DNA from 4 places in the Streptomyces sp. NPDC039609 genome. Region 2 is predicted to be linked to each of the others. Evidence: riboswitches for the same ligand, from Rfam matches in the RefSeq annotation. Region 2 holds a riboswitch; each other region holds the start of a gene.
What was found. A riboswitch is a leader RNA that binds a small molecule or an ion and turns the genes downstream of it on or off. The one in region 2 is predicted to bind cyclic di-AMP.

Region 1 (7,364 bases), on a different contig from region 2:
GCGCTCCTCGTCCGCGACGCGATGAAGGTCTACGCGGAGCGGAACCTGTAGGGGCGTCGCGCCCGAAGTAAACGGTGTCCGAAACCGGGCACGCCTCTTTGCGGCTGTGCACCGCCGCACCGTAGTGTCACGCGCACCATGCGTGACGAGACAGTGATCGACGTACGACGGCGGGCGCCCGCCGTCCTCGTCCTGCTCGCGCTCCTCGCCCTGCTGGTGAGCGTCTGCCACGGGACGCAGGGGCATCATCCGCTCGCCGTCCCGGACGACACCACCACCGTCACCGCCCCCGCCCTGCCGCACGGCTGCGAGCGCCCCGGGGAGACGTGGTCCTTCGACCTCCATCTGCCCGCCCAGACGGTCCCGCAGCCCGCTGCGTCCGATGCGGGCGGAGCCGTACTCCTCGCCGACGACGAGGCCTTCCCCGCCGATCCGCGGGCGCGCTGCGTCCGTGACCGGGCGGGACCCGGCCCCGAGCCGGGCCGGCTGCTGATCGCCCTCGGAGTGGACCGGAACTGAGCCGGGTCGCACGACACGACCAGGCTCCCTTTCGGCGTACCCACTTCAAGGACGTACTCCTGATGAACAACCTGCTGCCCGGAAGTCCTCTCTCCGTCGCCGCGCAGACCGTCGGCAACACCCCCGTGCTGTGGATGGACGACGGCTACTGGGCCAAGCTCGAAGGCTTCAACTTCGGCGGTATCAAGGACCGCGCCGCCCTCCACATGGTCGAACAGGCCCGCCGCCGCGGAGAGCTGCGGCCCGGCGCGCCCGTCGTCGAGTCGACCTCCGGCACCCTCGGCCTCGGCCTCGCGCTGGCCGGAGTGCTGCACGGCCACCCCGTCCATGTCGTCACCGACCCCGGTCTCGAGCCGATCGTCGAGCGGATGCTCGTCGCCCACGGCGCCACCGTCCATGTCGTTCCGGAGCCGAGCCCGCGGGGCGGCTGGCAGCAGGCGCGGATGGACCGGGTGGCGGAGCTGCTCGCGGCCCTCGACGGGGCGTGGTGGCCGAACCAGTACGGCAACCCCGACAACCCCGAGGCGTACGGCGGGCTCGCGGCGGAGCTCTCCGCGCAGCTCGACCGGATCGACGTCCTGGTCTGCGCGGTGGGGACGGGCGGGCACTCCGCGGGCATCTCCCGCGCGCTGCGCGCCACGTCCAGCCCCGCCCTGGAGCTGGTCGGAGTGGACAGCGTCCACTCCACCGTCTTCGGCCTCCCGGCCGGTGAGCGGCTGATGCGCGGGCTCGGCTCCTCCATCCATCCCGGCAACGTCGACCACGCTGCCTTCGACGAGATCCACTGGGTCGGTCCGGCCGACGCGGTCCGGGCGGCCAGGCGTCTGGCGTCGCGTCAGTTCGCCACCGGCGGCTGGAGCGTGGGCGCGGTGGCGCTCGTCGCCGGATGGCTGGCCCGCACCCGCCCGCGCGGGACACGGATCGCGGCCGTCTTCCCCGACGGGCCCCAGCGCTACTTCGACACGGTCTTCAGCGACGAGTTCTGCGCGGCGCACGGGCTGCTCGACGCCCCGACGCGCGAGGAGCCGGCGGCGTACGAGGGTGATGCCCGGGTCGACGGCTGGACCCGCCGGGTCCTGGAGCGGGTCCGATGAGCACCGAGGCCTCGGCCCCCGCCAAGGGCGGGATCTGGCGTCAGAGCCGTACGTTCGAGCCCGCGGTACGGCTGCTCTTTCTCAACCAGCTGACCATCAACCTCGGCTTCTACATGTTGATGCCGTACCTCGCCGCTCATCTCGCCGGCGGTCTCGGGATGGCGGCCTGGGCCGTCGGGCTCGTCCTCGGCGTACGGAACCTCTCCCAGCAGGGCATGTTCCTGGTCGGCGGGGCGCTCGCCGACCGGCTCGGCTTCAAGCCGCTGATCGTCGCGGGCTGCGCGCTGCGGACGGCGGGATTCGGGGCGCTCGCGTTCGCCCAGTCGCTGCCGGTGCTGGTCGCCGCCTCGGTGGCGACGGGCCTGGCGGGAGCGCTGTTCAATCCGGCCGTGCGGGCGTATCTCGCGGCGGAGGCGGGGGAGCGACGCGTGGAGGCGTTCGCGCTGTTCAACACGTACTACCAGGCGGGGATCCTGCTCGGGCCGCTGGTGGGGGTGGCGCTGACGGGGGTGTCGTTCCGGCTGACATGCGTGGTGGCGGCGGTGCTGTTCGCCGTACTGACGCTGGTACAGCTGCGGCACCTTCCGGTACGGGGGAAGCCGGCGGAGGCGGTCGAGGAGCGGGGCCAGTTCCGTACGGTGCTGACCAACCGCACCTTCTGGCTCTTCTCGCTGGCGATGACCGGCTCGTACGTCCTGTCCTTCCAGGTCTACCTGGCGCTGCCGCTCGCGGCGGACGGCACGGCGGCGACGACCGCGCTCTTCGTCGTCTCCGCGCTCGTCGCGCTGGCCGGCCAGCTGCGGATCACGGCCTGGTGCGCGCGCCGGCTGAGCCGTGAGCGGTGTCTGGTCCTCGGCCTTGTGCTGATGGGCGCGGCCTTCCTGCCGCCCGTGGCCGTGCCGGGCCTCGGGGGGTTGCTGCTGTGCGCGGCGGCCCTGGCGGTCGCGAACGCGGTGCTGTACCCGTACGAGATGGACACGGTCGTCGCGCTCTCGGGCGGGCGGTGGGTGGCCACGCACTACGGGCTCTACAACACCGTCTGCGGGATCGGGATCACGCTCGGGAACCTGGGGACGGGCGCGCTGCTCGATGTGACCGGGTGGTCGGCGACGCCGTGGCTGGTGCTGTGCGGGGTCGGCTTGGCGTGCGCGGGCGCGGTGGGGGTCCTGGGGCGCGGCGGACGGCTGAGCGCGGACGGGGTCCCGGACGCTCGGGGGTAGGGGTCGGGGGCGCGCGGAGGTGAAGGGCGGGGGCGTAGGGGTGAGCGGCTGAGGAGGTGTCACCCACTCGGCCGAGCGGGGGTCGCCGCGCGGCGCGGCTCCCGCCACCCTGGGGTGGGCGCGGTACCGTCCGTCGCCGTGTACGGACCGGGCAGGAGAGCACAGGTGGGGCAGGGGCAGCGAGGCGCGGGCGGCGACGTGAACGGGCGTCCGCGGCCGCGAGCCGAGCAGGCCCGGCGGTTCATCCGAGCCCTGCCCCCGCTCGTCATCCTCGGTGGTGTCGTCTTCGACCTCTCCACCCCGCCCTCGTACACGGCGGCCCCGATGTTCTCGGCCGCTCCGCTCATCGCGGCTCCGTTCTTCTCGATGCTGACGACCCTGCTCACCGGCATCGCCGCGATCCTCGCCGGCATCGGTCTGCACCTCTACAACCACACGGCCTCCGAAGTTCCCTCCCTCACCGAGACATTCACCGTCGCCACCGTCGTCGCCCTCGCCCTGCTCATCAACCGGGTCGTCCTGCGCAGCGGCGAGCGGCTCGCCTCGGCCCGGGTGATCGCGGCGACCGCCCAGAAGGCGGTCCTGCCGACGCCGGCCGAGCGGATCGGCGGCCTTCAGGTGGCGGCTCGTTACGAGGCCGCGCAGGCGGACGCGTTCATCGGCGGCGATCTGTTCGCCGTCCAGGACACTCCGTACGGGGTGCGGCTCGTGGTCGGTGACGTACGGGGCAAGGGGCTGGACGCGGTCGAGGCGGTCGCCATCGTGATCGGGGCCTTCCGGGAGGCTGCCGAGCAGGAGGCGACCCTCGAGGGCGTCGCGCAGCGGCTGGAGCGGGCGCTGGCCCGGGAGGGCACGCGGCGCTCCAGTCTCGACGCCTTCGAGGGGTTCACCACGGCCGTCCTGGCCGAGATCCCGCGCGTGGACGGGCACGTACGGGTGGTGAACCGCGGTCACCCCGAGCCGCTGCTGCTGCACGCGGACGGGGGCCTGGAGCTGCTGGCGCCGAGCGAGCCGGCGCTGCCGCTCGGCATGGGCGAGTTGGCCGCCTGGCCAGACAGGGCGGACGAGAGCCCGTACCCGCCCGGCGCGACGCTGCTCTTCTACACCGACGGCCTGTCCGAGGCGCGCGACGCCAAGGGCACCTTCTACGATCCGGCCGAGCGGCTCGCCGGCCGGATCTTCCCGGGTCCCGAGGAGCTGCTGGACGCGCTCGTCGACGACGTCCGCCGCTACACGGGCGGCGGCTCCACGGACGACATGGCGCTGCTCGCCGTGAGCCGTCCGACGACGGGGCAGCCGGAGCGGCGGCGGACGATGCCGGTGGTGCCGTGACCATCCGTAGTGGAGAGGTACCGCTGAGATAACAACTGACACACTGTCAGTTTCAACTCCTGCAGGCGGGGGTCAACTGAAGCGGGGTCAAATCGGGCTGTACTGACTCAATCCCTTGAATGATCACTCGGAACAGCTTGGAATCCGGCCCTCCTGTCTATTAACGTTCGATAACGCAGCGCGGTCGTCCCAGCCGTCGCAAGAGACGGCACCGTGCGCACGCGCCGAATCCTGAAAAGGAACCGGGGAACCACCACTTGGGGTGAATCGGGCACCGTCGCATCCGTGCGACACCGCCCGTAGGAGACCTTCCTGCTCCGAACCCGTCAGCTAACCCGGTAGGCGAGAAGGAAGGAAAGGAGTACGCCTCCGTGGCGTCCAACACCCCTGCCCCCGAAGACACCTTCGACGGGTTCCAAGCGTTCGGTGCGCCGGGCGCCGCCGGTACGGACGACGCCACGACGTGGGGGGAGTGGAACCCCACCGAGGACTCCCTTCGCCAGCAGGCCCGCTCCGGTGGCCGCCACCGGGTCGTGAAGCAGCGCTCCGCCTTCGCCCGCTCCTCCACCGTCCTCGGCGTCGGTGTCATCGCGGCCGTCGGCGCTGGTGGCATGGCCACCGCCAAGGACAAGCCCCCGGTCTCCATATCGCTCCCGGACCTGAACCTCCCGGACGCCTCCGAACTGCCGGGCGTCGGCGAACTCATCTCCGACGAGGACGGCGCCGACGGTACGGGTTCCGGGACGAACAACCCGCAGCCGCTCACCGCCTCCCTCACCCTCTCGGCCGACAGCGCCGAGAAGACCGACGGCGGTTCCGCGTCCGAGTCCACCGCCGACGCCGGCGAGGCGCTGCGCGCCCGCATCCTCCAGCAGGCCGAGCAGCAGCAGGCCTCCGCCGACGCGGCCGAGAAGGCCGAGGCGGAGAAGCAGGCGGCGGAGAAGGCAGCGGCCGAGGCGGCGGCGAAGGCTTCCGCGGCAGAGAAGGCCGCCGCCGAGGCGAAGAAGAAGGCGGAGGCGGAGGCAGCGGCCAAGGCCGAGGCGGAGCGGCTGGCCAAGCTCGCCGCCAGCTACTCCCTGCCCACGTCCTCGTACACCCTCACCTCCACCTACGGCCAGTCCGGCTCCATGTGGTCCTCCGGCTACCACACGGGCCTCGACTTCGCGGCGCCCACCGGCACGCCGGTCAAGGCGGTCCACGGCGGCACCATCAAGTCGGCGGGCTGGTCCGGCTCGTACGGCTACCGGATCGTCCTGGAGCTGGAGGACGGCTCGGAGGTCTGGTACGCGCACCTGTCCTCGATGACGGTGAGCGTGGGCCAGTCGGTGGGTACGGGCGACACGATCGGCCGCGTCGGCGCGACCGGCAACGTGACCGGCCCGCACCTGCACCTGGAGGTCCACACCGCGGGCGGCGACGGAATCGACCCGGCGGCCTGGCTGCGGGACAAGGGCCTGTCGGTCTGATCCGGCCGGGAATCCGAGGCCGCTGAGGCCGTCGAGTCTTCGACGCGCCCCCACGCTCGCGTGGGGGCGCGTCCCTCGTTGCGCGCCCCGCGACTCCGGCGGTCCTGCGGCACCCGCCGCGACTTCGGCGGTCCTGGCGGCCCCCCCCGCGACTCCGGCGGTCCTGCGGCACCCCCCGCGCCTTCGGCGGCCCCCCGACGTCGGGCGTGCCGGAACACCGCGTCACCCCCGCGGTGCCGTCGGCGTCCGGCCACGCTCGACCTGCGGCTGACCGACCCGGAGGCGCCCCGCGAACTAGCTCCGGTACGGGTTGTAGCCGCCGTAGTCGAGGTACTGGGGCGGCGCCCAGACCTGGCCCGTCGCCCGCGCGGCATAGGTCAGGGCGGGGGATGCGACCGCCTTGCGCTGCCAGAGGTGGTGGAGCAGCTCCTGCTCGCGGGCGAGGAAGTCCGGAGCGCCCGCGCCGCGCTGGGCGCGGTGGCGCAGGAAGGCGAGGGTCGTCGCGAACGCCTCGTACTCCCCGACCGCGACGGCGGCCGCCGGGCCGTACGTGCGGCGGGCGAAGTCGCGGGCGAGGGAACGGGCCCGCATCGAGGAGAGCGCGAGCGGCTCGGCGGGGGAGAGCCAGCCGGCCGCGGCGTACGCCGGGAGCTGCCCGGATATCGTGCGCAGCTCCCGCTGCCTGCTCCATATCGCCAGCCAGGTCAGCAGACCGAACGCGGGCACCATGAAGATGCCGTACACGACGATGAAGCCCCACGGTCCGAGGATGGTCGCCGAGCCGTTCCACAGGGCGTGCACGCCCATCGAGAGGACGAGACCGGCCACCGGAAGCAGGACGCGCCGCACGCGCTGGCGCCGGGTGGCGAGGGCGGCGAAGCCGAAGCCGAGGCCGGTGAGCACGGTGAAGAGCGGATGCGCGAACGGCGACATCACGATCCGTGCGAAGAAGGTGCCGGCGGTCATCGAGCCGATGCCGGTCGTGCCGATCTCCTGGTCCTCGCCGAAGGCCCGGCCGAGATAGAGGATGTTCTCGGTGAAGGCGAAGCCGCTCGCGGTGAGGCCGGCGATCACGACGCCGTCGACGAGACCGGTGAACTCGCGGCGGCGCAGCAGGAAGATCAGCAGTACGGCGGCGGCCTTGGCGCTCTCCTCGACCACCGGTGCCACGACCGTGGCGCCGAGGGTGTCGGCGGACGCGGGGTCGGCCGTGGCGGTGGCTATCCAGCGGACCGCGAAGGAGTTGGCGATGATCGAGACGAGCGCGGCGGCGAAGGCGCCCCAGCAGAACGCGAAGATCAGGTTCCGCCACGGGCCGGGTTCGACGCGGTCGAGCCAGCGGAATGCGGCGACCAGCAGAGGGACGGGCAGGACGGCCAGGCCGAGGCCGACGAGGAACCCCTCGGTGCCGGTCTGGTCCCGCACGATCGCGAGGATCACCAGCGCGCAGAGCGTGAGCAGCGTGACCACGGCGACCGCCCGGACCACCTTGCTGCGCCAGAACGCGCGGCGGGGCCGGTAGCGCCACTGGGCGCGGTCCGGGACAGCCGTGAAGTCGGGCTCCTCGGTGTCCCGGGCAGGGACGGGCACGTGGTTCGACACGTGATCGACCCTAACGACAGCGACTGACACCCCGCGAGGGAGTTCCGCCCTCGACGTCCTACTTCCTGGCGAAGAGCAGGTCGTGCACGAGGTGGCCCTTGTCGAGGCCCTGCCCCTCGAAGCGGGTGAGG
Region 2 (7,364 bases):
GCGGAGGTCTGCCTCCACGCCGCCGAGCTGCTGGCCGCACGCGGCATCCGGTGCACCGTCGTCGACCCGCGCTGGGTCAAACCGGTCGACGAGGCCCTCGCCCCGCTCGCCGAGCGGCACCGCCTGGTCGCGGTCGTCGAGGACAACAGCCGCACGGGCGGCGTCGGGGCGGCGGTCGGCCAGGCCCTGCGCGACGCGGGCGTCGACGTACCACTGCGGACCTACGGAATCCCCGAGCAGTTCCTCGCGCACGCGAAGCGCGGAGAGGTGCTCGCGGATCTCGGTCTCACCCCGGTGGAGATCGCCGGAGACATCAGCGCGGCACTGACCCGGAAGAAGGGGCGATGACCAAGGAGTTCGACCTCGCGGCGCTGCTCACCGAACGCGGCGCCGAGCGCTACGAGCTGCACACCCGGTACCTCAACCACCAGCTTCCGCGGATGCTGCACACCATCGGCTTCGACAAGGTCTACGTGCGGGCCGAGGGCGCCCACTTCTGGGACGCCGACGGCGGCGACCACCTCGACATGCTGGCCGGCTTCGGCGTCATGGGCCTCGGCCGGCACCACCCCGTCGTCCGCCGGGCTCTCCACGACGTCCTGGACGCCTCCCTCGCCGACCTCACCCGCTTCGACTGCCAGCCCCTGCCCGGGCTGCTCGCCGAGAAGCTGCTTGCCCACAGTCCGCACCTCGACCGGGTCTTCTTCGGCAACAGCGGCACGGAGGCGGTGGAGACCGCGCTGAAGTTCGCCCGGTACGCCACCGGGAAGCCGAGGGTCCTGTACTGCTCCCACGCCTTCCACGGCCTGACCACCGGTTCCCTCTCGGTCAACGGAGAGGACGGCTTCCGGGACGGCTTCGCCCCGCTGTTGCCCGACACCGCGATCGAGCTGGGGGACCTGGAGGCCCTGGAGCGGGAGCTGCGCAAGGGGGACGTGGCCGCGTTCGTCGTCGAGCCCATCCAGGGCAAGGGGGTGCACGAGGCGCCGCCCGGCTTCCTGCGCGCCGCCCAGGAGCTGCTGCACGCGCGTGGCGCGCTGCTGATCGTCGACGAGGTGCAGACGGGGCTCGGCAGGACCGGGGACTTCTACGCGTACCAGCACGAGGAAGGTGTCGAACCGGACCTCGTCTGCGTCGCCAAGGCGCTCTCCGGCGGCTATGTGCCGGTCGGCGCGACGCTCGGCAAGGACTGGATCTTCAAGAAGGTCTACTCGTCCATGGACCGGGTCCTCGTCCACTCGGCCAGCTTCGGTTCGAACGCCCAGGCCATGGCCGCCGGGCTCGCCGTGCTCTCGGTCATGGAGAACGAGGGGACGGTGGCGCATGCGCGCCGGGTGGGCGAGCTGCTGTCCTCGCGCCTCAAGGAGCTCGTCCCGCGCTACGAGCTGCTGAAGGAGATCCGCGGACGCGGGCTGATGATCGGGATCGAGTTCGGGCGGCCGTCCTCGCTCGGGCTGCGCAGCCGGTGGACGATGCTGCAGGCGGCCCGCAAGGGGCTCTTCGCCCAGATGGTCGTCGTCCCGCTGCTCCAGCGGCACCGGATCCTCACCCAGGTCTCGGGAGACCATCTGGAGGTGATCAAACTGATCCCGCCGCTGATCATCGACGAGGAGGACGTGGACCGCTTCGTGACCGCCTTCACGGCCGTGATGGACGACGCCCATGGGGGCGGCGGACTGATGTGGGACTTCGGGAAGACGCTGGTCAAGCAGGCGGTGGCACAGCGCTGATCTTCGGTCTCGGGAGACTTTTGCCTCCGAGGCAAGAAAGTTGCCTCAGAGGAAAGATCCTGGCGGAATGGGGGCATGGAGCACCTCCCCGGGGAGCGGTCCCCGGACCCCGCCGCACCCGATGTCCTGCCGGACGTCGCGCCCCAGCTGCGCGCCCTGCGCCGACGCCGAGGGCTGACCCTGGAGGCCGCCGCCCAGCGGGCCGGTCTCTCCCCGGCCCATCTCTCCCGGCTGGAGACCGGCCGCCGGCAGCCCTCGCTGCCCATGCTGCTCGCCCTCGCCCGCATCTACGGTACGACGGTCGCCGAGCTCCTGGGTGAGGTTCCGCCCGAGCGTGATCCGGTCGTCAGGGCGGGCCGGTCCGAGCCCGTCGAGGCCGACGGCTGGATCTACCGCCAGGCCGGTGGCCCCGGCCGCGCGATGCAGGCGCTCCGGGTCCACGTGCCGTACGCCACCCGGACCGACATCGTGCGCGTCCACCCCGGGGAGGAGTGGCTCCACGTCCTCGAAGGGCAGGTGCGCCTCGCACTCGGCGACACCGTGCACGTACTCGACCCGGGGGACAGCGCGCACTTCGACTCGCTCACCCCGCACCGCATCGGCGCCGCCGGCCGCGGCGGGGCCGAGCTGCTCTTCGTCCACACGCTGATGCAGAGCCCCGCCGCCGAGCTGTGCCTCGGCGACGGAACTCCGCATCCGCGCTGAGCCCTTCGGAAGGGGCCGATATGTCCGACAAGTCCGTACCCGTCACCGGCGAAGAGCGCGACGGGGGCAAGTTCCCCAAGGGTCTGGTGCTCCGGCTCTTCGCCTATCTGGTGGCCGGGCACCTCTTCGCCGGGTTCCTCTACCTGCTGTTCATGCTCGGCGGGCAGAACCAGTAGAGGACGGGGTCACGCCTCGACGACGAGCCGCTCGCGCAGCCGCTCCCGCGTCTCGGGGGCGAGCTCGAGGCCGTCCGTGAGGTAGCTCTCGACCGTGCCCCAGGTCTGCTCGATCGTCTCGAACGCTGCCCGCAGGTACTCGACGCGCGCGTCGAAGAGCGGGCTGAGCAGCTCCATCACCTCGGGCGACATGGCGTCCGCGGCGGTGGAGCTGCGGCGCACCTTGTACCGGCGGTGCGGGTCGTTCGACTTCACGTAGTCGGCCTCGATCGCCTCGCGCTCGACACCCACCGCGAGCAGCGAGATGGCGATCGACAGGCCCGCGCGGTCCTTGCCGGCCGCGCAGTGCATCAGCGCCGGAACGCTGTCCTCGGCCATCGCGTGCAGGATGCGGCTGTGCTCCGCGATCCGCTCGACAATCATCTTCCGGTACGAATCGGACATTCGGGCGGCTGCCTTGCCGTCACCCAGGATGGCGCGGAGCTGCTCCAGCTCGCCCGTGCTGACCAGCTTCCAGAACTCCTTGCCGTCGGCCGGGTCATTGAGCGGTATGTTCACATTTCGTACACCCGGAAGTTCGACGTCCGGGCCCTCGACCTTCCGGTCCGCCTGGTTGCGGAAGTCGAAGATCGTGTGCAGCCCGAGGGTGGAGAGGAAGGCCGCGTCCTCCTCGGTGGCGTGCGCGAGGTGGCCGCTGCGGAAGAGTCGTCCGAATCGCACCGATCCGCCGCGCATGGTCGGCAGGCCGCCCACGTCCCGGAAGTTGCGCACCCCGGTGAGCTCGGGTTCGGTCGACGGGACCTGCGGCAGCTGCTGCGTCACGAGTGCTCCTGAAGGTTGACTGATCGAGATCGGTTCCAGGGGCAATCATCCCGGGTGGGGGCGGCTCCGCATACCCCCGGGGTATGGGAATGGGTGTTCTGTCCGAATTGGGCCCTTAGGTATAACGCGCCCTGGTAATAGGGGAGATGGGTTCCGGTGCGTGAGCAGCGTCATAAAAGTGACGGACCGTGCCTGATCGTTCCGGACAATCTCCCTGCCGGAAAAGGGAATCGGCGCTCCGCCCTCCACGGAGGGTGACCGGAATTCGGCCTGAATATCCCGGCCCTGAATGCGGGAGAAAAACGGTGGCTTGTTCGCGCCGACTCCGCTCGTCTACGGTCACCGTCAATCCGGTCGGACCGCCGAATCCTGCCACCGCCCGGAATCCGCACCCATCCACGTACGGCAGGAGCGGGGGACCCAGGTAAGTACGCCGAACCGGATCGATCCGGACGGCTTGGGGTTAAGTCGCGTGAGAACGCGGCCGGACATCTCCAGTCCGAACCCGACAGCTCACCTCGCAGGCGACGGAGAGGAATTCGCCATGCCCGCAAAGGGTAAGCACCGCCGTCCCAAGGTCAACCCGATCACGCGCGGATTCGTCGCCGCCGGCACCGGTGGCGCCGTCGTCGCCCTGCCGCTCCTCGGTGCGACCGGAGCCCACGCCGCCGACAAGGGCGCCCCGACCGTGACGCCCGAGCAGGCCGTCGCCGCCGTCGCCGCCGCTCCCGCGAAGGCCCCCGCCGCCGACAAGACCGCCAAGCCGAAGACGTACTCCGTCGTCCGCGGCGACTACCTGTCGAAGATCGCCTCCGAGCACCACCTGGCGGGCGGCTGGAAGAAGCTCTACGAGGACAACCGCCAGGTCGTGGGCGGGAACCCCTCGCTGATCCTTCCCGGCATGAAGCTCACCCTCGGCGCCAAGTCGACGGCGACCCCGCCCGCGCCCAAGGCCGCCCCGAAGACCGCCCCGAAGGCCGCACCCAAGGCGGAGAAGTCCTCCACCGGTTCGGCCGAGCGCAGCTCGCGCAGCGCCGACCGCGGCACGGTCGAGTCCACCCAGGCCTCGACCTCCACCCCGGCGCCGTCCGCTCCCGCCAAGGCCGCTTCCTCCGGCTGGGTCGCCCCGGTCAGCGGCGGCGTCTCCACCCCGTACCGCGCCTCCGGTGCCATGTGGTCCTCCGGCTACCACACCGGTGTCGACTTCATCGCCTCCTCCGGCACCTCGGTCAAGGCCGTCGGTGCGGGCACCGTCTACTCCGCGGGCAACAGCGGCTCGTACGGCAACGAGGTCGTCATCCAGCACGCCGACGGCACGTTCTCGCAGTACGCCCACCTCTCCTCGCTGGGCGTCTCCGCCGGCCAGACCGTCACGGGCGGCCAGGAGATCGGTCTCTCCGGTTCGACCGGCAACTCCACCGGTCCGCACCTGCACTTCGAGATCCGCACCGGACCGAGCTACGGCTCGGACATCGACCCGCTGGCGTACCTGCGCTCGCACGGCGTCAGCATCTGACGTACACCCGGCACCCGAAGGGGCCCGGCACCTGTGTGCCGGGCCCCTTCGCGTTCCCCCGTATTCCGGCTTGGCGGAATCTTGACCGGTGGCGTATCTCACCCGGCGTCAACCCCTCCTTACGGTCGCGTAGGTCACACCCATAAGGGAAAGATGAGCTCCCGTGGCAGACGATTCGAGATCAAGAGACATGGACGTATTCGGGTCGTACGCGGCGATCGGTGACAGCTTCACCGAGGGCGTCGGAGACCCCGGGCCAGATGGGAAGTACGTCGGCTGGGCGGACCGCTTCGCGGTGCTGCTCGCCGACCAGCTGCCGGAGCACGACGCATTCCGTTACGCCAACCTGGCCGTACGCGGCCGCCTCCTCGACCAGATCGTGGAGGAGCAGGTCCCCAGGGCGAAGGAGCTCGCCCCCGACCTCGTGACCTTCTGCGCGGGGGGCAACGACATCATCCGCCCGGGTACCGACCCGGACGATGTCGCGGAGCGCTTCGAGCGCGCCGTCGCGGATCTGACCTCGGCCGTGGGCACGGTCATGGTGACGACCGGCTTCGACACCCGCGACGTACCCGTGCTGCGCCATCTGCGCGGCAAGATCGCCACCTACACGGCTCATGTCCGGGCCGTCGCCGACCGCTACGACTGCCCGGTCCTGGACCTGTGGTCGCTCAAGTCGGTGCAGGACAGGCGGGCTTGGGACGACGACCGGCTGCACCTCTCGCCCGAGGGTCACACCCGGGTCGCGCTGCGCGCCGCCCAGGTCCTCGGCATGGAGGTGCCGGCGGACCCGGACCAGGCGTGGCCGCCGCTGCCGCCGCGGAACACCCTGGACGTGCGCCGCGACGACATCAACTGGGCCAGGGAGTACCTCGTGCCGTGGATCGGCAGGCGGCTGCGGGGTGAGAGCTCGGGGGACCACGTGGAGGCCAAGCGCCCGGACCTCATGCCCCTCTGAGCGTGGCGGGGATCCGTTCCAGGACGCCTCCGGCGAACACGTCGTACAGCGGCAGCGTCTCCAGATGGACGTAGCCGATGTGGCAGTCGCAGACGGCGAGGGGGCAGGCGCGGGGCCGCAGGGCGGCGCGGTACGAACCGTCGTACAGGTTGCCGAGCTCGGCCTTCACGAAGTGGCAGCGTCGCACCGTCCCGTCACCGTCCACCGAGATCACCGACTCGCCGGTCCGGCAGGGGAGACCGGCCGAGGGGTGCGGACGGCGGCTGTACGGGAAGAGGGGGTCGAGGGCGGTCCAGCCATCGGCCTCCTCTTCGGTGTAGGTGTGCCCCTCGGCGGCGTTCACCCAGAGGTACACCTCGGGCGGGAGATCGTCCCGGAGCCGCCGAGCGTGCTCCCGGTGCTCCGGCAGGCCGACGATCCCGACGCTGAAACGCGTGCCCCGGGCGGCCAGTTCGCGGCACTTGGCGAGAAAGCGGTCGTACGGTGTCTGCCCCGGGTGGTAGGTGCACCAGAGCGCGAGGGTCTCGGGGTCGGCCTCGGCCAGCCAGTCGGTGCGGCAGCTCAGATTCGTCTGGATCGCCACCCGCTCGATGTGGGGGAGGCGCGACAGCTCGGTGAGCGTGCGCCGGTACCAGGACCTGACCAGGCCCTCGCCCCACGGGGTGAAGAGAATCCTCAGCCGGTCGCCGGTCTGCGCGGCCGCCCAGGCGGAGAAGCGCTCCAGCGCGGCGCGGTCGGCACGCAGCTGCTCGCGGCTGTCACGGCGCTTGGCGAAGGGGCAGTAGGGGCAGTCGTAGTCGCAGGAGGCGAGCGGGCCCCGGTAGAGGATCGTCAGGTCCATGCCGTCACCTCCGCTACTTCGGCTCGTAGGCGGCCATCGCCGCCCGGACGGCCGGCGAGAACAGCGCGGGACCGAGCGCGTCCGAGTGGGCCAGGCCCTCGGGCGAGAGCCGCAACAGCCCGGCCGGGGCCGTCGGATCCAGCCAGCCGAGCTTCTCGAACCGGCCCAGTTCGGCCGGGAAGTCCGCGAACGGCGAGGTGCCGAACCGCTCGTCGTAGTCGACCGCCGACATGCCCCGGGCCTGCAGGAGCGACTGGAGCAGATGGCGTCGGCGCGCCTCGTCCGCCTCGACCCACCGGCCCACCTGGGCGCGGGTGAAGTCCCGCGTCCCGGTGTAGAAGTCGATGATCGAGCGAACCTCCCTCATGTCGACGGCGTAGTCGAAGGAGTAGTGCAGCGAGGAGGTGTACGAGCGCGCCCCGCAGCCCAGGCCGATCATCCCGTCCGTCTGGCAGGCGTAGTCGTCCGCGCCCTGCGGCGGGGCGTCCGCGCGCCGGAACATCCGCATCGATTCCTGCTGGTACCCCCGCGCCAGCAGATGGTCCCGGCCGTGGCGGTACAGCCGCAGCCGCTGCTCGTCCCACTCCCGGTCCGCGGTGGGCGAGAGTCGGCCGAG
Region 3 (7,364 bases), on a different contig from region 2:
GCCGGCCGCTACCTCGGGCTGTACGGCACCGGGATGCAGATCCGGTTCTTCGCGGTCTTCGCCTTCTTCGTGCCCGGGGCGCTGCTCCTGATCCGCAGGCTGCCGCCGGTACGGGGCAGGCTGACCGCGGCGCTGCTCGCACTGTGGGCCTGGGGTCTCGTGGCCGGGACGCTCGCGGTCACCGTCTCCGCACCGTGGCTGATCGCCTCGCACGGGCGCGGCAGTTACCGCTTCCTGCCCCAGCTGGCGAGCGTGATCTCCACCGGGCGGCAGGCCTTGGTCGCGACCGCACTGGTCACGGCGGTCGTGACCGTGCTCGTCGCGCGCGTCACCGCGAAGGGTGCCGGTCCGCTGCCGCAGGAGGTGGTCCCCGCGCGGGCCGCCCGCCTCGCCGCCACCGTCGGGACCGCTGCGATCGCCCTGTCCCTGCTGGTCCTCTCGTACCAACCGGTCGCCGCCGCCATCCAGACGGTCTCCCCGGACGGCGGGCTGTTCGCCGAACCGGGCGACCTCCTGCGGCAGTGGCTGCTGCTCGGCGCATGGGACAGCCCGGCGGGCGTGCAGCTCGGCGACTGGCTCCTGTACCGCGCCGCCGACGTGCTGGTTCTCGTCGTCGTGTGGTGGGCACTGCGCCGGCTGCCCGTGCTGCTCACCCGGGTCACCGTCCCCGCGATGGCGGCGGGCGCGGTCTGCGCGACCGTCCTCGCGCTGCTGGCCGGCCAGCTCCTGGGGATCGCGACGGACGGGGCGGGCCTGCGCTGGGGGCTCCTGCACATGTCCGCCGTCCTCGGCGGAGGCGTTCCGGCCGCCCTGACCTGGGGCGTGGTGGCGGGGGTCGCGGCTGCCGTGACGCTACGGGTGGCCGTGGGCCGCACGAAGACCACGGACGCCACCACCTCCGTACCGGAGTCCGCCCGGCCCCGGCTCGACGCCTGACCTGCCGACGTCCGACCTCCCGACGCCCGACCTGTCGGGGTGCGGACCTGGCGTGTCCTGTCCGCACCCTTTACCGGTCAGGGGCGCGGACGCACTCCGGTCCGGCCCGTCCGCGCCCCGATGTCGCCTGCCGCCGCTACGAGCCCGGGGGCACGTACGCCTGTCGGCTCGCGCAGTTCCAGATCACCGGACGGGCGACCCACGACGCGTCGACGGCGACTCCGCCCACCCGGTCGTCGTCCGACACGGCGCGGGCCGTCGCGTCACGGTCCGCCTCGAGCGACGGCAGCGCGAGCACCGGGCCGTGCCCCGGCCACAACTGGGCCTGGGAGGGCAGGAGCGGGGCGCCCTCCCGGTGGGTCGTCGCCGTACCCACCGCGACGCCCGTCGTCGGGCTGATCGCACCGAACTCACCCTCCTCCTGCCCGGCAACGAGGCCGGGGGACGAGCCGTGATCCTGGTACGGGGGCGTCCACGACCAGGGCTCGCTCTCCGGGTCGAACCGGTCGCTGACCGAGACGTACCCGACCACCCGCCCCGCGTCGTCGATGCCCTCGGCCATGTTGTGGACCAGATACTCGGCGCGCGCGACCGGCAGCGCACGCGCCGGACCGCCGTCCCCCGGCCACAGGACCGGGAAGGAGCTCCAGGTGAAACCGTCGGGGCCGTCGTACGACTGCTCGGCCGCGCCGATCACATCGCCGCGCGCGTTGACACTGGTGATCCGCGTCACGACCGTGCCCGGTCCCGCGTCCGGCGGCAGCGCCAGGGTCCGCGTGACCTTCCCGTCCCGCCACACCTTCGCCGTGCCGTCGCTGTCGACGGCCGCGATCCGCCCGGCGTCGTCGACGTCCACATCGGACGCGCCCCGTGGCACCCCGTCGGCGAACAGCCGCACCGACGAGGCCCCGGGGCGGTAGCTGAACAGGGCGGTCGAACCGTCGGAGCGGCGCCCCACCCAGCCGGCCATGAGTCCCTGCCGGTTGACGGCTCGGACAGCACCCTCGTCGTAGCCCTCGGGCAGTGGCACACGGTGCAGCCGCTCACCTCGCCAGTACACCGGCAGGCCGCCGCTCGCGCCCACGGCCAGGCCGCGCGGGCCGAGATCGTGCACGCCCTCGGTGGAGATCCCGCCACGGGCGTCCGGCGGGAGCGAGGGAAGTACGGTCGGGCCGGGCGTGCACCGTGAGGCGGCGGCGGCGGCGCCGGGCGTCTGGGCGACGGCCGGACCGGCAACCGTGAGCAGACCGGCCATGGCGGCGGCGGCCGCGCACACGGCAAGCGTTCTCTTCATACGTCGTTCCCCCCAGGGACGGGATCCGCGATCCCCATCGCGGATCATCAGTCGCCCATGGTGCACGCCATGAACGCGACATGGGGACGGAATGCCCCAGACCGCTTGGCGGGACGCCGAAGCCCCGGCCCATGAGGGACCGGGGCCGGGGCGTGGAGTCGACGCGGAGCGGGGATCAGTACGGCCCGTTGACGTTGTCGATGGAGCCGTAGCGGTCCGCGGCGTAGTTGCAGGCCGCGGTGATGTTGGCGACGGGGTCGAAGAGGTCCATCGACGTGCCCGGCACGTGGTAGGCGAGGAAGGTCGGCTCGATGACCTGGAGGAGACCCTTGGACGGCGTGCCCTTGACGGCGTTCGAGTCCCAGAGGTTGATGGCCTGCGGGTTGCCCGAGGACTCGCGCATGATGTTGCGGTGGATCCCGTCGTACGACCCCGGGATGCCGTAGCGCGCCATGACGTCCAGCGACTCGCGGATCCACCCGTCGAGGTTGTTGGCGTAGGTCTTCGCCGGGGCGGCCTTGGGGGCCGCGGCGGCGGCCTTCCCGGAAGCCGCGGCGGCGGGCTTCGCGGGAGCGGCCTTGGCGGGAGCGGCCTTGGCCGGAGCGGCGCTCCGCTGCTGCGAGCGGTCGGCCCGGTCGGCGTCCGAACGGGCCGAGGACTTCGACTGCTTGGGCTGCTTCGGGGCGGTGGCGGAATTCCCGCTGAGCGTCAGTTCGAGGCCAGGGTGGATAAGTGACGGGTTGTCACCAACGGCGCTGCGATTCGCGCGGTACAGGGCCTTCCAGCCGCCCTGGACGTCCTGCTCGTGCGCGATCACCGAAAGGGAGTCGCCGCGGACGACCTTGTATATCTTGGCGGCAGAATTCTGGGCGGCCGGAATTGATTCCGCGATCTTCGCCGGGGCGCTGAAGACGGTCTTCTCGGCGGGGGCGGTCGCGGGGGCCGTCTGGGGCGTCGCATGAGCGGTGGCCGTGGCGACCAGGGGCAGGGCCAGTGCGGCGCCACCCGTGCTCGCAAGGGCGATACCGCGGGTCAGGGGACGTCGCTTGGGGCGCCGGTGCTTACCGTGTGCGGGCATGATGCATTCCTCTCCGGCGCCTGCGGGGTGAGCTGTCGGGTTCGGGCTGGAGATGCCCGGCCGCACACGTGCGACTTCACCCCGAGCCGCTCCGGAGAAATCCGGACCGGCGAATAGTGGGTCCCCCGCTCCTGCCTTCGGGTGAATGATCGGTCTTTTCGGACGGTGGCAGGATTCGGCGATCCGTCCGGGTCGAGGTGACCGTAGGCGAGAAATGTCGACAGAAACAAGACGTCGCGTACGTGGGTAATTCGCCGAGGGGATTTCCGCCGCGTCCACCCCGCCGAACTTCCTTGAGCGGCAAGGGGACGGAAGGTGCGAGGAGATGGTTGCAGGCCCTTTGCGTGATTCATCTCACCAGGGGTGCCAAATCGGTCATTAGGGTAAATTCAGGTGAGTTGAGAAAAGGGACACAAGGGATGGTAAAGACTCTTGTGTCCCTTTTGATAGGAAGTGCGGCTGTGTGTCAGCCGGTGATGCTCGCGGTGCCGGTCTCGATGTGGCCCGTGTAGCGACGCGACCAGGTGCCGTCGATGTCGGCGAGGACGGTGAAGTCGTACCAGCCGTTGTGGTACGCCACGGCGTTGAAGTAGTCCTCGCGCGAGGAGTTCGCCGCCACCGTGTACGTCCACGGCCCGTCGGAACGATAGGCGTTCGAGCGGATGGTGAAGGTCACCGGAGTGGTGGAGGTGTTCTTCATCGCGAAGCAGATCGCCGTCTTCCCGGTGCCCGGCTCGGTCGCGAAGCGCGCCGCGACCTCGATCGCCTGCCCGGCTTCGAGGCGTCGCCGATGAAGCGGCGCAGGAAGCGGTTGGGGCCCATCATCGAGATGTCGTACTTGCCCGACCCCGAGCCCGTCCCGATGTTGAAGTAGTCCGTGGACGTCGTGCCCGCGTCGACGGTGTACTGCCAGGCCGCCGTGGACCGGTGCTGGTGCGGATGGATCGTGAAGTGCGCCGCGCGCTTCGCCTGCGCGCCCTGGTTCGTCATGGAGAACCAGGCCAGGATCTTGCCCGCGGCACCGAACTCGAACCGGTCGAGGTTGCCGTTCACCTGGTACGGCAGGGCGCGCGCCGGGCGGGTGCCGGCCTCCTGCGCGGGCAGGGCGTTGTCCTGCGGGACCGGGTTGGGCAGGGGGGCGCAGGTCGACTGCCCGATCACCTTGGCGGTGGACGGGAGCCCCGAGGGAACGCCGAAGACGGGGTTCCCGAAGTCGAAGACCCCGGTCAGGTCGCCCGTGACCTTGCGCCGCCAGGCGCTGATGTTCGGGCACGCGGCGGGGGTGCCGAGGGCGGCCGTCCAGGTCTCCATGAACCGCAGGACGGAGGTGTGGTCGAAGACCTCCGAGCTGACCCAGCCGCCACGCGTCCACGGGGACATGACGAGCATCGGGACCCGGAAGCCGAGACCGATCGGGACACCGTCGAGGTACTCGCCCGGGGTGCCGGGCGGGGCGACCGGCGGCGGGACGTGGTCGAAGAATCCGTCGTTCTCGTCGTAGTTGAGGAAGAGGACCGTCCCGTCGAACACCTCGGGATTCGCGGCGAGCGCGCGGTAGACGAGGTCGACGAAGTGCGCGCCGTCGCCGGGCGGGGCGTACGGGTGCTCGGAGAAGGCCTCGTTGGCCACGACCCAGGAGACCTGGGGGAGCGTGCCGGCGACGACGTCGGCCCGGATCGCGGCGGCGATGTCGTCCGGGGTCGATCCGGTGACCTTGGGAACCGACCCCATGCCGCGGTCGTACAGCGGGTCGCCGGGCCGCGCGTCGGTGAACTTCTTGAAGTACGCGAGGCCGTTGTCGCCGTAGTTGTCCTGCGCGTTCTGGTAGACCTTCCAGCTCACCCCGGCACGCTGGAGCGCCTCGGCGTACGTCTCCCAGGTGAGCCCGGACTCGTCGCCGCCGTCCTTGCTGGAGGCGTCGATCCTGCCGCTCCACAGGAAGGTGCGGTTGGGGCCGGTGGCGCTGAGCGCCGAGCAGAAGTACGCGTCGCAGATCGTGTAGTTGTCGGCGAGGGCATAGTGGAAGGGGATGTCACCGCGGTCGAGATAGCCGAGGGTGCGGGTGTTGCCGACGCCGGTCACCCAGTTGTCCATACGGCCCGCGTTCCATGCCGCGTGCTGCGAGGTCCAGCTGTGCGGAAGGTCGCCGTTGCACTGGGCCAGGGTCTCGCCGTCGACGCCCCCGGCGGGCGGGGTGGCGCTGAGCTTCCACGGGTACTGGCGGCCGCCCCAGTTGGGCTGGTTGAACGTGCCCCAGCCGCCCGGGATGTTGCCCGCCGCCCGGTCGCCGAAGCCGCGGACGCCGCGCAGCCGGCCGAAGTAGTGGTCGAAGCTGCGGTTCTCCTGCATGAGGATCACGACATGCTTGACGTCGGTGAGCGTGCCGTTGGCGGCCGCGGCGGTGGCCGATGCCGTGCCCGTGGGGAGGGCGGCGCCCGCCATGAGACCTGCCCCGATCCCGACGAATCCCCTGCGGCTGATGGGAGTCATGCCCCGCCTCTCGCGTCACTGCGTGCCCCAGCGGCACACCGTGGACAGGATGAGGGAGGGTGGCTTAAAGGTATAGATCCGTGCGGTAATTCTTGGGTGAACTTCCGACGGGCGGTTGTTGCTTGGTGGGGATTGGTGGGATGTCGAACCAATGAAGCACGGCGATCGCGTGGGGCTGCGGCACGACGGAGCCTCGCGCGCGACGAGTGAGGCTCTGCCCTGCCCGGTTCGCCTCACGGCCTCCTGACGGGCGGCGCGGACGCACCGACGCGCTCCGTGGCCTCCTCGGCGTGCTTTTCTGCCGTTCGGGCCGCGAGCACCTGCGTCAGGGGGGTCGGTGCCAGGGTGCGGTCCAGGTTCGTGCGCATCGTGGTCGCCGCGTCCAGGACGTAGTTCTGGCGGACCTTCCACGGGCTCCGGTCGCCCTGACGCGGGAAGGCGTCGATCGAGCGCCGGACGTAGCCTGACGCGAGGTCGAGCAGAGGGCGCTCGCGCAGGATGCCCTCCGGCTTCGGCACCACCGCCGCGTACCGCCGCTCGCCCATGTGGTTGAGCACCTTGCAGACGAGGCGCGAGGTCAGGTCGGCGCGCAGCGTCCAGGAAGCGTTCGTGTAGCCGATGCAGAAGGCGAAGTTGGGCACCGACGTGAGCATCGTGCCCTGCCACACGAACTGGTCCGACAGTTTCACCGGCCGGCCGTCCACCGTCGGCTCGATGCCGCCGAAGGCGAGCAGTTCGAGTCCGGTGGCCGTCACGACGACGTCGGCCTCCAGCACCCGGCCCGATGTCAGCCTGACCCCCTCCGGCACGAAACGGTCGATGTGATCGGTGACGATCTCGGCCTCGCCCCTCTTCAGGGCGTGGAAGAGATCGGCGTCCGGAACGGCGCAGAGCCGCTGGTCCCAAGGATCGTAACTGGGCGTCAGATGCTCCCGGATCAGCCCCTCGTCCCGCAGGACACGCTGGTTGAGGCCGCTCAGGACACGCCGTGCCGTCCTCGGCGCGCGGCGGCAGAACTGGTACACGCCGATGGTGAACAGGATGTTCTTCGTACGGACCACCCGGTGCGCCGCCTTCGCCGGCAGCACCGCCCGCACGGCATCGGCCACCACGTCTCTCGACGGCAGCGAGCTGATCCAGGTGGGGGTGCGCTGGAGCATCGTGACGTGCGAGGCCCGGCCGGCCATGGCGGGCACGAGAGTGACAGCGGTCGCCCCACTGCCGATGACGACCACGCGCTTGCCGGTGTGGTCGAGGTCCGCGGGCCAGAACTGCGGGTGCACGACCCGCCCCTCGAACGAATCGATCCCCGGGAAGTCCGGGGAGTGGCCCCGCTCGTAGTTGTAGTAACCCGCGCAGGTGTACAGGAAGTCGCAGGTCAGCGTCTGCCGTGTCACCTCGCCACGCGCGTCCGTGAGCTCCAGCGTGAGCGTCCACCGGGCGGTCGGCGAGGACCAGTCGGCGGCCAGGACGCGCGTGCCGTAGTGGATGTGCCGGTCGATGCCGAACTCGGCGGCGGTCTCCTTGATGTAGCCGAGGATGGACGCGCCGTCGGCGAGCACCTTG
Region 4 (7,364 bases), on a different contig from region 2:
GCGCGCCCGCCGACTCCAGCAGGACCGTACGCCGGTCGGTGCCGAACTTCTTCGCCACCGCGGCCAGTTCGGCCGAGACCAGCTTGCGCAGCTCGTTGTCGGAATCCAGGATTCCGGTCAGCTCGTCGATCTCGCCGTTGAGCCGGTCGCGCTCGGTCTCCAGCTCGATCCGGTCGAACTTGGTGAGCCGGCGCAGGGGGGTGTCCAGGATGTACTGCGTCTGGACCTCGCTCAGCGAGAAGCGCTCGATCAGGCGCTCCTTGGCCTGCGCCGAGTTCTCGCTGGAGCGGATGAGGCGGATGACCTCGTCGATGTCGAGCAGCGCGACGAGCAGACCCTCGACCAGGTGCAGCCGGTCGCGCTTCTTGCTGCGGCGGAACTCGGAGCGGCGGCGCACCACGTCGAAGCGGTGGTCGAGATAGACCTCGAGGAGCTCCTTGAGGCCAAGCGTGAGCGGCTGGCCGTCGACCAGCGCCACGTTGTTGATGCCGAAGGACTCCTCCATCGGCGTCAGCTTGTAGAGCTGCTCCAGGACCGCCTCCGGCACGAAGCCGTTCTTGACCTCGATGACCAGGCGCAGACCGTGGGCACGGTCCGTGAGGTCCTTGACGTCAGCGATGCCCTGCAGCTTCTTGGAGCCGACCAGATCCTTGATCTTGGAGATGACCTTCTCCGGGCCGACCGTGAAGGGCAGCTCGGTGACGACGATGCCCTTGCGGCGGGCCGTCACGGTCTCCACCGTCGTCGTGGCGCGGATCTTGAACGTGCCTCGGCCGTTCTCGTACGCGTCCTTGATGCCGGACAGGCCGACGATCCGGCCGCCCGTGGGGAGGTCGGGGCCGGGCACGAAGCGCATCAGCGCCTCGAGGTCCGCGTTCGGGTGCCGGATCAGGTGCCGGGCGGCCGCGATGACCTCGCCCAGGTTGTGCGGCGGCATGTTCGTCGCCATGCCGACGGCGATTCCGGACGCGCCGTTGACCAGCAGGTTCGGGTAGGCCGCGGGGAGCGCGACGGGCTCCCGCTCCTGGCCGTCGTAGTTCGGCGAGAAGTCGACGGTGTCCTCGTCGATCGACTCGGTCATCATCAGCGCCGCGGCGGCCATCTTCGACTCGGTGTACCGCATGGCGGCCGGCGGGTCGTCGTTGCCCAGGGAGCCGAAGTTGCCGTGGCCGTCGACGAGGGGGAGCCGCATGGAGAAGGGCTGCGCCATGCGGACCATCGCGTCGTAGATCGACGCGTCGCCGTGGGGGTGCAGCTTGCCCATGACCTCGCCGACGACGCGCGCGCACTTCACATAGCCGCGGTCGGGGCGCAGGCCCATCTCGTTCATCTGGTAGACGATGCGGCGCTGCACCGGCTTCATGCCGTCCCGGGCGTCGGGCAGCGCGCGGGAGTAGATCACCGAGTACGCGTACTCGAGGAAGGAGCCCTGCATCTCGTCGACGACGTCGATGTCGAGGATCCTCTCCTCGAACGCGTCTTCCGGCGGCGGTGTCTTCGTGCTGCGGCGGGCCATCGCGGCTGCGGCTCCTTCACCAACAAGGTTGATCTGACGCGGACCATTGTGGACCGTCCCACCGACAACGCCGACCGCGACCCGGGTACGGCCCGCCGTCAGCCGTCCGCGACGCCCCTGCGACCCGGAAGAGGGACGCCTCGAACCTGCGGGAACTTCGCCAGGTGTCAGTGCGCTTGCATAGGGTGGCAGGACTTTTCCATATCGCGATCGAAGGGACGTACATGCCCATGGGTCACACGGCCACGGCAGAGGCCGGCTCCGGCGGCCTGACAGCGACCGAGCACCGGCTGGCCAACGGCCTGCGGGTGGTGCTCTCCGAGGACCACCTGACCCCGGTCGCCGCGGTCTGCCTCTGGTACGACGTCGGCTCGCGCCACGAGGTCGCGGGCCGTACCGGCCTCGCCCACCTCTTCGAGCACCTGATGTTCCAGGGCTCGAAGCAGGTCCACGGCAACGGCCACTTCGAGCTGGTGCAGGGCGCGGGCGGCTCGCTCAACGGCACGACGAGCTTCGAGCGCACCAACTACTTCGAGACCATGCCCACCCACCAGCTGGAGCTGGCGCTCTGGCTGGAGGCGGACCGCATGGGCTCGCTGCTCGCGGCCCTGGACGACGAGTCCATGGAGAACCAGCGGGACGTCGTCAAGAACGAGCGCCGCCAGCGGTACGACAACGTGCCCTACGGCACGGCCTTCGAGAAGCTCACCGCCCTCGCGTACCCCGAGGGCCACCCGTACCACCACACGCCGATCGGCTCCATGGCCGACCTGGACGCGGCCACCCTCGAGGACGCGCGGTCCTTCTTCCGCACGTACTACGCGCCGAACAACGCGGTGCTCTCGGTCGTCGGCGACATCGACCCCGCGCAGACCCTGGCCTGGATCGAGAAGTACTTCGGCTCGATCCCGTCCCACGACGGCAAGCTGCCGCCGCGCGACGGCACCCTGCCGGACACCATCGGCGAGCAGCTGCGCGAGGTCGTCGAGGAGGAGGTCCCGGCCCGCGCGCTGATGGCCGCCTACCGGCTCCCGCACGACGGCACGCGCGAGTGCGACGCCGCCGACCTGGCCCTGACCGTCCTCGGTGGCGGCGAGTCCTCGCGGCTCCACAACCGCCTGGTCCGCCGCGACCGCACGGCGGTGGCGGCCGGCTTCGGCCTGCTCCGGCTGGCCGGCGCGCCGTCGCTGGGCTGGCTGGACGTCAAGACGTCCGGCGGTGTCGAGGTGCCCGAGATCGAGACCGCCGTCGACGAGGAGCTGGCCCGGTTCGCCGCCGAGGGCCCGACGCCCGAGGAGATGGAGCGCGCCCAGGCCCAGTTGGAGCGCGAGTGGCTGGACCGGCTCGGCACGGTCGCGGGCCGGGCCGACGAACTGTGCCGCTTCGCGGTCCTGTTCGGCGACCCGCAGCTCGCCCTCACCGCCGTGCACCGGGTCCTGGACGTCACCGCGGAGGAGGTGCAGGCGGTTGCCAAGGCCCGGCTGCGCCCGGACAACCGCGCGGTGCTCGTCTACGAGCCGACCGGTACCGAACAGAGCGACAGCGACGAGGAAGAGGGAGCGGACCAGTGACCGACGCTGCCGCGTCTTTGACGAGCATGACGTTCCACCCGCAGCCGGAGCCGGGCACCGCCAAGCCCTGGGCCTTCCCGGCACCGGACCGCGGAGCGCTGGACAACGGCCTGACGGTGCTGCGCTGCCACCGCCCCGGCCAGCAGGTGGTGGCCGTCGAGATCTTCCTCGACGCCCCGCTGGACGCCGAGCCCGAGGGCCTGGACGGCGTGGCCACGATCATGGCCCGCGCCCTCTCCGAGGGCACGGACAAGCACTCCGCCGAGGAGTTCGCCGCCGAGCTGGAGCGCTGCGGCGCCACGCTCGACGCGCACGCCGACCACCCGGGCGTACGGGTCTCCCTGGAGGTCCCCGTCTCCCGGCTGCCGAAGGCGCTCGGCCTGCTCGCCGAAGCGCTGATCGCGCCGGCCTTCCTCGACACCGAGGTCGAGCGCCTGGTGCGCAACCGGCTCGACGAGATCCCGCACGAGACGGCCAACCCGGCCCGCCGGGCGGCCAAGCAGCTCTCCAAGGAGCTGTTCCCGGCCACGTCGCGCATGTCGCGGCCGCGCCAGGGCACCGAGGAGACGGTGGCGGCGATCGACGCCGCGGCCGTCCGTGCCTTCTTCGAGGCATACATGCGGCCCTCCACGGCCACGGCCGTCGTCGTCGGCGACCTGACCGACGTGGACCTGGACAAGGTCCTCGCCGAGTCGCTGGGCGCGTGGACGGGGAACACGGCCGAGCCGCGCCCCATGCCTCCGATCACGGCCGACGACACCGGCCGGGTGGTCATCGTCGACCGGCCGGGCGCCGTCCAGACCCAGCTGCTCATCGGCCGCGTCGGCGCCGACCGGCACGACCGTGTCTGGCCGGCCCAGGTCCTCGGCACGTACTGCCTCGGTGGCACCCTCACCTCCCGCCTGGACCGCGTCCTGCGCGAGGAGAAGGGCTACACGTACGGCGTCCGTGCCTTCGGCCAGGTGCTGCGGTCCGACGGTGAGGGCCACGGCGCCTCGATGCTCGCCATCAGCGGCTCCGTCGACACCCCCAACACCGGACCGGCACTTGACGACCTGTGGAAGGTGCTGCGCACCCTCGCCGCCGGGGGGCTGACGGACGCCGAGCGCGATGTGGCCGTGCAGAACCTGGTGGGGGTGGCGCCGCTGAAGTACGAGACGGCCGCCTCCGTCGCCGGGACGCTCGCCGACCAGGTCGAGCAGCACCTTCCGGACGATTTCCAGGCGCAGTTGTACGCCCGCCTGGCCGAGACCGGCACGGTGGAGGCGACCGCGGCGGTCGTGAACGCCTTCCCGGTGGACCGTCTTGTCACCGTGCTCGTCGGTGACGCGGCGCAGATCGAGGAGCCGGTGCGTGCCCTCGGCATCGGCGAAGTGACCGTCGTCACCGGCTGATTGAGGCAACCCCGCGCCACTTCGAGGACCCCGTTATCACGGTATGGCGGGGTCCTCCCCTTTGTCCGTATTGAGGGAATGGGTGGGCGTATGCCCTGTGGCATGTCTTACAAACGGGCGTGTCTGTTTGCTGATTGAAAGACAGTCCGCTTAGCGTCGGTCCGGCTGTTCGCCAGTTGCACCCGCCGCGAGCCCGTGGCATCGGACAGTCATCGCCGAGTCCCCGTCAGGCGCGAGCCTGGGGAGCCGGGGACCCACACGAAGTCCCTGGGGTGAATCGGACGCCTTCGCACCCGTGCGGAGGGGCCCGTAGGAGACCTTCCTGCTCCGAACCCGTCAGCTAACCCGGTAGGCGAGAAGGAAGGAAAGGATCAGCCACTACATGGCGTTCACCCGTGCCACCGGGAAGCATCGTGGTCCGAGCCGTCTGGCGCGCCGCAGCGCGGGCATCGCCGGCGTCGCGACCATCGCCACCACCGGCGTCATCGGAACCCTCGCCTCGCCGGCGCTCGCCGCCGACGCGGACGCCCCCTCCTTCGAGGACACCGGCCTGACCCAGATCGTCGCCGCCGACACCCTCGCGGCCACGATCGACGCCCAGGCCGCCGCCCAGGAGCGCGAGGCCGCCGAGGCCGTCGAGCGGGCCAAGGCCGAGGCCCGGGCGAAGGCGGAGGCGAAGCGCAAGGCCGAGGCCCGCGCCAAGGAGATCCGCGAGGCCAAGGAGCGCGCCGCCCGCGAGGCCGAGCGCAAGCGTCTGAACTCCTTCCAGCTCCCCGTCGCCGGTTCGTACGTGACCACCAGCTACCAGGCCGGTGGCGCGCTCTGGTCCTCCGGCAGCCACTCCGGCGTCGACTTCCGGGCCGCCTCCGGCAGCCGGGTCGTCTCCGTCGGCTCCGGCACCGTCGTCGAGGCCGGCTGGGGCGGCGCGTACGGCAACAACATCGTCATCCGGATGAACGACGGCACGTACACCCAGTACGGTCACCTGTCGTCCATCAGTGTCTCGGTCGGCCAGACCGTCACCCCGGGCCAGCGGATAGGCCTCTCGGGCTCGACCGGCAACTCGACCGGCCCGCACCTCCACTTCGAGGCGCGCACCACCGCCGAGTACGGCTCCGACATCAACCCGGTCGCGTATCTGCGCGCCCGCGGCGTGAACGTCTGACGGCCACGGAACAGCGTCAGAAAAGCCCCGGCTCGTCCTGAGCCGGGGCTTTTCGCTGGCCAAAAGATATCCATGTTCCCGGATCGCCTTCGGAAATTCCGTCCCGCTGCAATAGAGTCGCCGACGAACCGGTTTCGCGCGGATCAAGGCGGAGGTCGAAGATGCGCATTCCCGCGCAGTCGGTATGCACGGCGATTCGGGACGACATCGTTTCCGGGGTCCTCCCGTGCGGCAGCCGGCTGACCGAGGAGCAGTTGGCCCGCCGCTACGGGGTCTCCCGCGTCCCCGTCCGCGAGGCGCTGCGCACCCTGGAGTCCGAGGGCTTCGTGATCAGCCGCCGGCACGCGGGCGCCCATGTCGCCGAACCCACCGAGCAGGAGGCGGCGGATCTTCTGGACGTCCGGTCACTGCTCGAGCCGCTGGGTGCCGCCCGCGCCGCGCAGCGCCGCACCGACGCCCATCTCAAGGTGCTGCGGGGCCTGGTCAGGCTGGGGCAGGAGCGGGCCAGGCGCGGCCAGGGTGAAGATCTGCGCTCGCTCGGCAGCTGGTTCCACGAGACGCTGGCACAGGCCTCCGGCAGTCCGGCGCTCACGGCGCTGCTCACCCAGCTGCGGCACAAGATCGCCTGGATGTACGCGGTCGAGCCCGCCGCCCAGCCCGTCGAGGCGTGGGCCGAGCACGGGGCGATCGTCGACGCCGTGGCGCGCGGCGACGCCGAACGGGCCCGCACCCTGACCGCGCTGCACGCCGAGCGCTCGCTGGCGCAGCACCGGTTGAAGCGCCAGGAGCGCGGACGTGTGAGGGCTTCGCAACACGTCGTAAACACCGCGAGCGCCCAGAATTAACACGCGGGCCGTATACAAAGAATAGGAATTCTCGGGGCTTTCTTCGTGCTGCCCGGGATTCCAGAAATTCGGTGGTCGGGTCGGCAGGGAAAACAATGGAGCCGCACTCGCCTTCATTTCGGCGTGTGCGGCTCCATCGGAATTAAGTCAGACGGTCTCGGGGAGCTCGTCGAGGCCCTCGGCAACCAGCTTCGCCAGACGGTCCAGAGCGGCCTCGGCGCCATCGGCGTCCGAAGCGAGCACGATCTCCTCGCCGCCCTGCGCGCCCAGACCGAGCACCGCGAGCATCGACGCGGCGTTCACCGGGTTGCCATCGGCCTTGGCGATCGTCACGGGGACGCCGGAGGCCGTGGTGGCACGGACGAAGATGGAGGCGGGGCGGGCGTGCAGGCCCTCGGCCCAGCCGACGTTGACGCGGCGCTCAGCCATGGTGTTGCCCTTCAAGTCTCAAGCGGGTTGTCTAGACCAGTCTCTCACGGGTGGCGGGATGCTCGAAGCCGACCTTCGGACCCTGTCCCAGGGCCGTTTCGGTGCTCCTACCTTGCATGGCACACAGACGCCGCGCGACCGGTGCCACTGACGTACCCCGGCCGTACGCTTGCCCCATGCAGAGCGCGTCGGAACAGCCGGAACAACCGGAACACGCCTACCCCGACCACTGGGAAGCGGATGTGGTCCTCCGTGACGGCGGCACCGCGCGCATCAGGCCCATCACCGTCGACGACGCCGACCGGCTGGTCAGCTTCTACGAGCAGGTCTCGGACGAGTCGAAGTACTACCGCTTCTTCGCGCCCTACCCGCGGCTCTCCGCCAAGGACGTGCACCGCTTCACCCATCACGACTTCGTCGACAGGGTCGGTCTCGCGGCGACCG

Region 1: another riboswitch for cyclic di-AMP. It lies ahead of ACZ561_RS33900 (M23 family metallopeptidase); the one in region 2 lies ahead of ACZ561_RS13360 (M23 family metallopeptidase).
Region 3: another riboswitch for cyclic di-AMP. It lies ahead of ACZ561_RS03400 (LysM peptidoglycan-binding domain-containing protein); the one in region 2 lies ahead of ACZ561_RS13360 (M23 family metallopeptidase).
Region 4: another riboswitch for cyclic di-AMP. It lies ahead of ACZ561_RS25530 (M23 family metallopeptidase); the one in region 2 lies ahead of ACZ561_RS13360 (M23 family metallopeptidase).

Annotation. Positions count from the first base shown of each region.
Region 1 is NZ_JBVIUJ010000015.1:15,870-23,233, reverse strand. Features, by position in the region: gene ACZ561_RS33925 (MerR family transcriptional regulator) at 1-51, shown strand, start outside; gene ACZ561_RS33920 (hypothetical protein) at 139-519, shown strand; gene ACZ561_RS33915 (PLP-dependent cysteine synthase family protein) at 582-1,613, shown strand; gene ACZ561_RS33910 (MFS transporter) at 1,610-2,833, shown strand; gene ACZ561_RS33905 (PP2C family protein-serine/threonine phosphatase) at 2,999-4,165, shown strand; cyclic di-AMP (ydaO/yuaA leader) riboswitch at 4,378-4,525, shown strand; gene ACZ561_RS33900 (M23 family metallopeptidase) at 4,537-5,631, shown strand; gene ACZ561_RS33895 (PrsW family intramembrane metalloprotease) at 5,926-7,233, opposite strand; gene trmB (tRNA (guanosine(46)-N7)-methyltransferase TrmB) at 7,292-7,364, opposite strand, start outside.
Region 2 is NZ_JBVIUJ010000004.1:248,389-255,752, forward strand. Features, by position in the region: gene dxs (1-deoxy-D-xylulose-5-phosphate synthase) at 1-348, shown strand, start outside; gene ACZ561_RS13340 (aspartate aminotransferase family protein) at 345-1,730, shown strand; gene ACZ561_RS13345 (XRE family transcriptional regulator) at 1,806-2,435, shown strand; gene ACZ561_RS13350 (DUF6126 family protein) at 2,456-2,611, shown strand; gene ACZ561_RS13355 (tyrosine-protein phosphatase) at 2,621-3,433, opposite strand; cyclic di-AMP (ydaO/yuaA leader) riboswitch at 3,800-3,975, shown strand; gene ACZ561_RS13360 (M23 family metallopeptidase) at 3,978-4,949, shown strand; gene ACZ561_RS13365 (SGNH/GDSL hydrolase family protein) at 5,113-5,907, shown strand; gene ACZ561_RS13370 (STM4011 family radical SAM protein) at 5,894-6,748, opposite strand; gene ACZ561_RS13375 (STM4012 family radical SAM protein) at 6,762-7,364, opposite strand, start outside.
Region 3 is NZ_JBVIUJ010000001.1:764,502-771,865, forward strand. Features, by position in the region: gene ACZ561_RS03390 (hypothetical protein) at 1-936, shown strand, start outside; gene ACZ561_RS03395 (hypothetical protein) at 1,073-2,230, opposite strand; gene ACZ561_RS03400 (LysM peptidoglycan-binding domain-containing protein) at 2,406-3,308, opposite strand; cyclic di-AMP (ydaO/yuaA leader) riboswitch at 3,311-3,462, opposite strand; partial or broken gene ACZ561_RS03405 (phosphocholine-specific phospholipase C) at 3,775-5,798, opposite strand; gene ACZ561_RS03410 (flavin-containing monooxygenase) at 6,032-7,364, opposite strand, start outside.
Region 4 is NZ_JBVIUJ010000008.1:374,787-382,150, reverse strand. Features, by position in the region: gene ACZ561_RS25545 (DNA gyrase/topoisomerase IV subunit A) at 1-1,516, opposite strand, end outside; gene ACZ561_RS25540 (M16 family metallopeptidase) at 1,741-3,087, shown strand; gene ACZ561_RS25535 (M16 family metallopeptidase) at 3,114-4,481, shown strand; cyclic di-AMP (ydaO/yuaA leader) riboswitch at 4,685-4,850, shown strand; gene ACZ561_RS25530 (M23 family metallopeptidase) at 4,864-5,646, shown strand; gene ACZ561_RS25525 (GntR family transcriptional regulator) at 5,808-6,491, shown strand; gene ACZ561_RS25520 (HPr family phosphocarrier protein) at 6,639-6,920, opposite strand; gene ACZ561_RS25515 (bifunctional acetate--CoA ligase family protein/GNAT family N-acetyltransferase) at 7,097-7,364, shown strand, end outside.